DNA from 3 places in the Shewanella sp. 38A_GOM-205m genome. Region 3 is predicted to be linked to each of the others. Evidence: predicted binding sites of a transcription regulator. Region 3 holds the regulator's gene; each other region holds the start of a gene.
What was found. The regulator MetJ, encoded in region 3, represses methionine synthesis genes. The targets are predictions, from matches to a motif close to TAGACGTCTAGACGTCTA.
Positions count from the first base shown of each region.

Region 1 (2,273 bases), on a different contig from region 3:
ACTTGAGAAACCTGGCCGAGCCGGTGACATTGGTTCGCTCGCCCACATTCACAAACAGGCTGCTTGCATCTATGGTCAGGGGTTCCAGTCCGGAGAGGCGACATGCCACCGGCAGCTCAGGCAGCGGCCTTGGTGCATGAAGGCTAACGGCTTCAGAAATCGCCTTGATATGCGCAGGCGTGGTGCCGCAGCAGCCGCCGACAATATTGAGCAGCCCCTCTTCGGCCCAGGGGCCTATCACGCTTGCCATCTCCGCTGGAGTCTCGTCATAGCCGCCGAATTCATTGGGCAGACCGGCATTGGGGTGCGCCGAGACAAAGCACTCGCTGATACGGGAAAGCTCCTCGACATAGGGCCGCAGTTCTTTCGGGCCCAGGGCGCAGTTGAGGCCTATGCTCAGCGGCTTGATATGTCTGAGAGAATGGTAAAAGGCCTCTGTGGTTTGCCCTGTCAGGGTGCGGCCCGAGGCATCGGTAATGGTGCCGGAAATCATCACCGGCAACCTTTGCTGCAGTTTCTCGAACACATTTTCGATGGCAAACAGCGCCGCTTTGGCATTGAGGGTATCGAAGATGGTTTCCACCAGGATGATGTCGGCGCCACCGGCGATCAGCGCCTCGGTGGATTCGCTGTAGGCCAATACAAGATCGTCGAAATGTATGTTGCGAAAGCCGGGGTCATTCACATCCGGGCTGATGGAACAGGTGCGGTTGGTGGGGCCGAGCACCCCGGCCACATAGCGGGGAATACCGCTGGTGGCGGCCACTTCATCGGCCACTTCTCGGGCTATTCTGGCGCCTTGGTAATTGATCTCCGCCGCCAGGCTCTGCATCTCGTAGTCGGCCATGGCAATGGTGGTGGCGTTGAAGGTGTTGGTTTCTATGATGTCGGCACCGGCCAGCAGGTATTCCCTGTGAATGGTCTTGATGATCTCGCTCTGGGTCAGTACCAGCAGATCATTGTTGCCTTTGACATCGCAATGCCAATCTTTGAAGCGCTCGCCGCGGTAATCGGCTTCTTCCAGCTTGTAGTCCTGGATCATGGTGCCCATGGCGCCATCTAAAATCAGGATCCGCTCTTCGAGGGTCTGTTTGAGCTTGAGCTCTGTCTGGCTAGGGGAGTGCTGGGAAGTCGCCATAGGGTTACCTTTCATACCTGTCTTATTGCTGTTTTACATTCGCGGCGCTTGGCATCCGCGACATCATCTCTGCCGACCTGACGCCCGGGGCACTATCTGGCATGATAGCCAAAGGCGTGTGTGGGCGCGGAAAGTTATTTTGGACATTTATACGTATAGACGTCCATAATATACGGATTCCGGCGGTCTGCGGCAAGGTTAAATTGGCCCGGTAACCACCGGGACTCTGACGGGAGAAGTGTGTGGCTGAACATAGGCAACTGAATATCTATCTGCTGCGGCACGGCGAATGTGAAGGCGGCGAGATTATCCGCGGCCGCAGTGATGTGGCCCTGAGCGATGAGGGCAAAGCGCAGATGTGGCGCAGCTGGCGGGCTATCAGTAGTGCGCTGGAGCAGTTACCGAGCCAGCCCGAACGCCTGGCGCTGCTGAGCTCCCCGGCCCAGCGTTGCCAGGCCTTTGCCGCCGAGCTCAAGGCCGATATGCCTGATTATTTCCCGGCGCCGCTGCAGCAGCATGACTGGCTCTGGGAGCTGGACTTCGGTGACTGGGACGGCATGAAGGTGGCGAGTGTCTATCAGCAGCATAGCGAGGCGGCTGAAGCCTTCTGGCGTGACCCCGTGGCCAATACTCCGCCGGGCGGGGAATCGCTGCCAGCCTTTCGTAGCCGGGTGTTGGATGGCTGGCAGACTATGGTGCAGCGCTGGCTTGCTAGAGAGGTTAGTTCTTCCGAAAGCTCTGTTTCAGGAGATTCTGGTTCTTCAGCAAGCGCCGATGCGGCACTGATCCTGACTCACAGCGGGGTTATCCGGTTGCTACTGGCCGAGATTTTGCTGCCGGGGCAGATGCCGCCTGCGGCAGTGTTCAACGCCTTGGAGCTACCTTATGCGGCCTGGGTCAGAATAACCCTCTATGCCAGCCGTGATGCCAGCGGTGAAAGTGACCAAGAATGGCAGTGTTTCAGCAAGCTCCACTGGCCGCAATAGTACGGGCCTTAGCCTAACGCCCGGCGGTGATTGCGCCAGGCAATTGTGCCGGGCGATAAAACCGGGATAATAACCCCAAATGGCCGCCAAGTGCGGCAGCAGCCAGGGTGTTGGCACCTTTGCAGGTGAACCAACCCAGGGAACCGGGA
Region 1 covers NZ_JADP01000040.1:16,844-19,116, forward strand. The annotation lists gene metH (methionine synthase) at 1-1,138, opposite strand, end outside; gene N512_RS0117960 (histidine phosphatase family protein) at 1,381-2,124, shown strand; cobalamin riboswitch at 2,213-2,273, shown strand, end outside.
Region 1: a site for MetJ is predicted at 1,287-1,304, ahead of metH (methionine synthase). Genes of this name have one in related genera too.

Region 2 (2,273 bases), on a different contig from region 3:
CAACCACTTTTTGGCGGTGGCGATAGATTACCTGCTGGAGCACAGACCCGATTGGCCGCAGACACTGCAAATCGGCAAGACCTTGGTTTCCAGTGGCATGATAGACAAGATAGTTGCCTCACACGGTCGCAAGCTTTGTGAAGTGCCGGTTGGTTTCAAGTGGTTTGTCAGTGGTTTGAGTGAAGCCATCCTGGCCTTTGGCGGCGAAGAAAGTGCCGGCGCCGCCTTCCTTCGACGTGACGGCACAACCTGGTGCACGGACAAAGACGGTTTTATTCTCGGGCTGCTGGCCGCTGAAATCCTCGCCGTAACCGGCAAAAAACCAGCCGAGCGTTATGCAGAACTGGCTGCCATACACGGTCAATGCTTCTACAAACGGATAGACAGCCCCATCAATGCCAAGCAAAAGGCGCGTTTTGCCACCCTCAATGCAGATACCCTGGGGGCAGAGACTTTGGCCGGAGACAAGATTAAGGCGGTACTGACCAAGGCCCCTGGCAATGATGGTGCCATTGGCGGTATTAAGGTGCTAACCGACAACGGCTGGTTTGCCGCCAGACCTTCAGGCACTGAGGCACTCTATAAAATTTACGCCGAAAGCTTTGTCAGCGAGCAGCATCTGCAGCAGATACTGGAACAGGCGAGAGCTCTGATAACCAGCGCCCTAAAAGGCAAGCCGAACTGAGCTTAAGAGATTGCCAATTCAGTAAAAAGCGCAGCCGTGAACACAGTTGCGCTTTTTATTTCCGGGGATCAATATTCAAGATGGCAACTGGGCAAGTTATTCTTCTGGATATAATCCTGATGATATTCTTCCGCACGATGAAACTGTTTCACTGGAACAATTTCCGTCACTATGTGCCGCTGACCCCACTTACCACTGCGAGCCAACGCCAGTTTTGAGGCCTCAGCCTGCTCCTTCTGCTCTTTGCTATGAAAAAAAATCACGCTCCGATACTGGGTGCCGATATCACCACCTTGGCGATTGAGACTGGTGGGGTTGTGATTACTCCAGAAAACTTGCAGCAGCTCGGTAAATGAAACCCGGGCTTCATCGAACTCCACCTGAACCACTTCGGCATGGCCGCTGTTTCCCTGTTTTACCTCTTCATAGCGGTTGATTCTATCATCACCGCCCATATAACCACTGGTGGCGTTTAATACCCCGGGCACTTGACGAAAGAAATACTCCACCCCCCAAAAACAACCGCCACCGAATGTTGCTACCGCCATTAAATTTACCTCTAGATGTCCAGATGGCCAAAATTATGCGTGATAAGTTTTTCCGGCGCAAGTGGTGTATTTGTCGGAGTGGCTTTTTTGCTCCTTAGTTAGATAAGAACTATCTGAAACCAGTTCGCAAGCCTGGCATTGGATAGCTTTGGTCACATCACCAATTTAATAAGCTGTGGTACTATGAAACCTTGCTCTCTGGCGCTGGTCTCAACAAGCAAACGCATTGCAACAAGTTCCCAGGAGACAGCGTTAATGGAAACAACAGCCAAATCGGCAATAAGAAGGAGTATTTCGTGTTACAAGCCCTGAAGGATAATCCTGACTTCCTGTCATTGACTCTGAATAACCCCAATTCATTGGAGAGTATTAGTGGCACGCTTGGCGACCACACCCGGATAGCGATTTGGGACACAGGAGTCTTGCTGTTTGAACCTCTGGACAACCAGAGTGATAAAGATATCGTGCTGTCATCCGGGGTACACGGCAATGAAACTGCACCTATCGAACTGTGTAATGGCATTATCAAGTCGCTGTTAAAGCAAGAAATACGGGTAGGGCAGCGAGTACTGTTCATGTTCGGTAATCCGGCGGCAATTAACCGTGGCACCCGTATTGTCGATGAAAACCTCAACCGGCTGTTCAGTGGTGAACATTCCAATCCCCCCGGGCTGGTGAACCCGGAGCGGATCCGCGCCAAGAAGCTGGAAAATTATGTCACACGTTTCTTCGAAGACGCACCACAAGGGGCAAGACAGAGGATCCATTACGATCTGCACACCGCCATTCGCGGCTCCAAGCATGAAAAGTTTGCCATCTATCCCTATCGACCGGGTAAGGATTACAGCCGTGAACAATTGATGTTTCTGGAGGCGGCCGGAGTCGATACCGTGTTGCTGCATCACGAACCCACAACCACTTTCAGCTATTTCTCGTCAAATCAGTTTGGCGCCGACGCCTTTACCATTGAGCTTGGCAAGGTTTACCCCATGGGACAAAACGATATGACACGTTTTATCGCCACCCGGGAGATGCTGAGC
Region 2 covers NZ_JADP01000006.1:67,923-70,195, reverse strand. The annotation lists gene pgm (phosphoglucomutase (alpha-D-glucose-1,6-bisphosphate-dependent)) at 1-685, shown strand, start outside; gene msrA (peptide-methionine (S)-S-oxide reductase MsrA) at 754-1,233, opposite strand; gene astE (succinylglutamate desuccinylase) at 1,530-2,273, shown strand, end outside.
Region 2: a site for MetJ is predicted at 1,238-1,255, ahead of msrA (peptide-methionine (S)-S-oxide reductase MsrA). Genes of this name have one in related genera too.

Region 3 (2,273 bases):
GGGCACGGCCACCAGGCTCTCAACCCCTCCCAGGCTCTCGGCCACGGAAAACAGCCTGAGCGCGCCGAGGAAGGCAACCACCTGCGCCTCATCACCCTTGAGCTCAAAACTCAGCATAGCGCCAAAGCCACTCTGCTGCCTGGCGGCAATCTCATGACCTGGGTGGCTCTTAAGCCCCGGATAGTAAACTTTGTCTACCACGGGACTCTGGCTTAGCAGCGCCACTATGCGCTCGGCATTGGCCTGATGCTCGCGGATCCTCAGCGCCAGAGTACGCAGGCCACGCAGGGTCAGGTAGCTGTCGAAGGCGCCACTGCTCAGCCCGAGCGTGTTGGACCACCAGTGCAGCTGCTCTGCCAGTTCAGGATCTTTGGCAATCACGGCGCCGCCCACCACATCGCTGTGGCCATTGATGTATTTAGTGGTCGAGTGCACCACTATATCGGCCCCCAACAGTAAAGGCTGTTGCAGCGCCGGCGATAAAAAAGTGTTGTCGACCACCACCAATGCGCCCAGCTGGTGGGCCGCCTCGGCAATAGCGGCAATATCCACTACCCGCAGCAGCGGATTGGACGGCGTCTCGAGCCACACCATGCGCGGCTTTTGCGCCAGGGCAGCGGCGAGTGCTTGCGGGTCGGTTTGATCCAAAACCTGCAAGCGAAACTGGCCCTTGGCAGCCAGATTGGTGAACAGCCTATAGCTACCGCCATAACAGTCATGGGGCACCAACAAGAGGTCATCCGGCCCCAGCAGGTTGACCACCAGAGTAATGGCCGCCATGCCGGTCGCTGTGATTGCCGCACTGCAGCCCTGTTCCAGCTCCCCCAAGGCATCCCCCAGAATGGAGCGGGTAGGATTACCCGAGCGGCTATAATCAAAGGCTCTTGGCTGAGTGTGGCCATCAAAGGCATAGTTGGTCGACAGATAGATGGGTGGCACCACGGCCCCGTGCTGGCTGTCTGATTCGATGCCCTGCCGGACCGCTGTGGTTGCTAATCGCCGCTCTGTCATAATCGACTCCTGAATGCTGAGGTTCGACACCATAAAGATGTCTGGACGTCTAAATCTAACCAATGACCATCCAGCCGTCAATAGGCATCAAGACGTTTGGACGTCCAAATGTATGGATTTCTGTTCATATTGCACAGATTTTGCAGGCAATCATTTGACTGTATCCTGTAAGGGTTTAAAATCTGCTGCGAATTAGTGAGATCACAGGTGAATCAATGACTGAATGGAATGGCGAATACATCAGCCCTTATGCCGAACACGGCAAGAAGAACGAGCAAGTGAAAAAAATCACTGTCTCTATTCCGTTGAAGGTGCTGAAAGTATTGACCGATGAGCGCACCCGGCGCCAGGTAAACAACCTGCGGCACGCCACAAACAGCGAACTGCTGTGCGAAGCCTTCCTGCATGCCTATACCGGCCAGCCACTGCCCAACGATGGGGATTTGTCCAAAGACAAACCCGACAGCATCCCGGAAGAGGCCAAGCGCATGATGGATGCCATGGGCATAGAATGGGAAGACATGGAGTAAGTGTGTTGTCCCTCAGAATTACCTTATAGTTGAACAAGGATCGCGGTGCGATCCTTGTCTTTTTTGGGGCTTGCGAATGTTGTCACTGATAGATCCCGTCACCCTGCTACTGGCGTCCCTGATCATATTTACCGGCGCCCTGACCCAGTCGTTGATAGGCTTTGGCTTGGCCGTGGTGGCCACACCTTTGCTGTATATCGTCGATCCGGAACTGGTTCCTGCCCCGGTTATCGCCATGGGTTTTTCCATCGCCCTGCTGACACTGGTACGCGAGCGTGGCCACCTGGAATTCAACGGCCTGCAATATGCCTTGTTGGGAAGGCTTCCCGGCGGCCTGATTGGCGCCACCCTGCTGTTGCTGGCGCCGCAGCCTATTCTGGGCTTGACCATAGCCTTGATTGTGGCCGTAGCCGTATTCCTCAGCCTTAGAAAGTACAGCATCAAGATCAACCGCCTCAGCCTGTTTATTGCCGGGATATTTTCCGGGATCTTCGGTACCGTGGCCGCCATAGGCGGACCGCCGATGGCCCTGCTGCTGGCGGGTAAGGATGCCAGTCAGTTCCGCGCAGCGCTGTCGGCCTTCTTCATCTTCAGCTCATTGATAGCCTTGATTATTCTCGGCTGTTTTGGCCTCTTGACCTTGAGACACCTATGGCTTTCGCTGTTGCTGCTGCCTTCGGTATTTCTCGGTTTTCTGGTGGCTAGCCGCTTGGTGGGCCGGGTGGATAAAGA
Region 3 covers NZ_JADP01000020.1:58,708-60,980, forward strand. The annotation lists gene metB (cystathionine gamma-synthase) at 1-1,011, opposite strand, end outside; gene metJ (met regulon transcriptional regulator MetJ) at 1,227-1,541, shown strand; gene N512_RS0113180 (sulfite exporter TauE/SafE family protein) at 1,618-2,273, shown strand, end outside.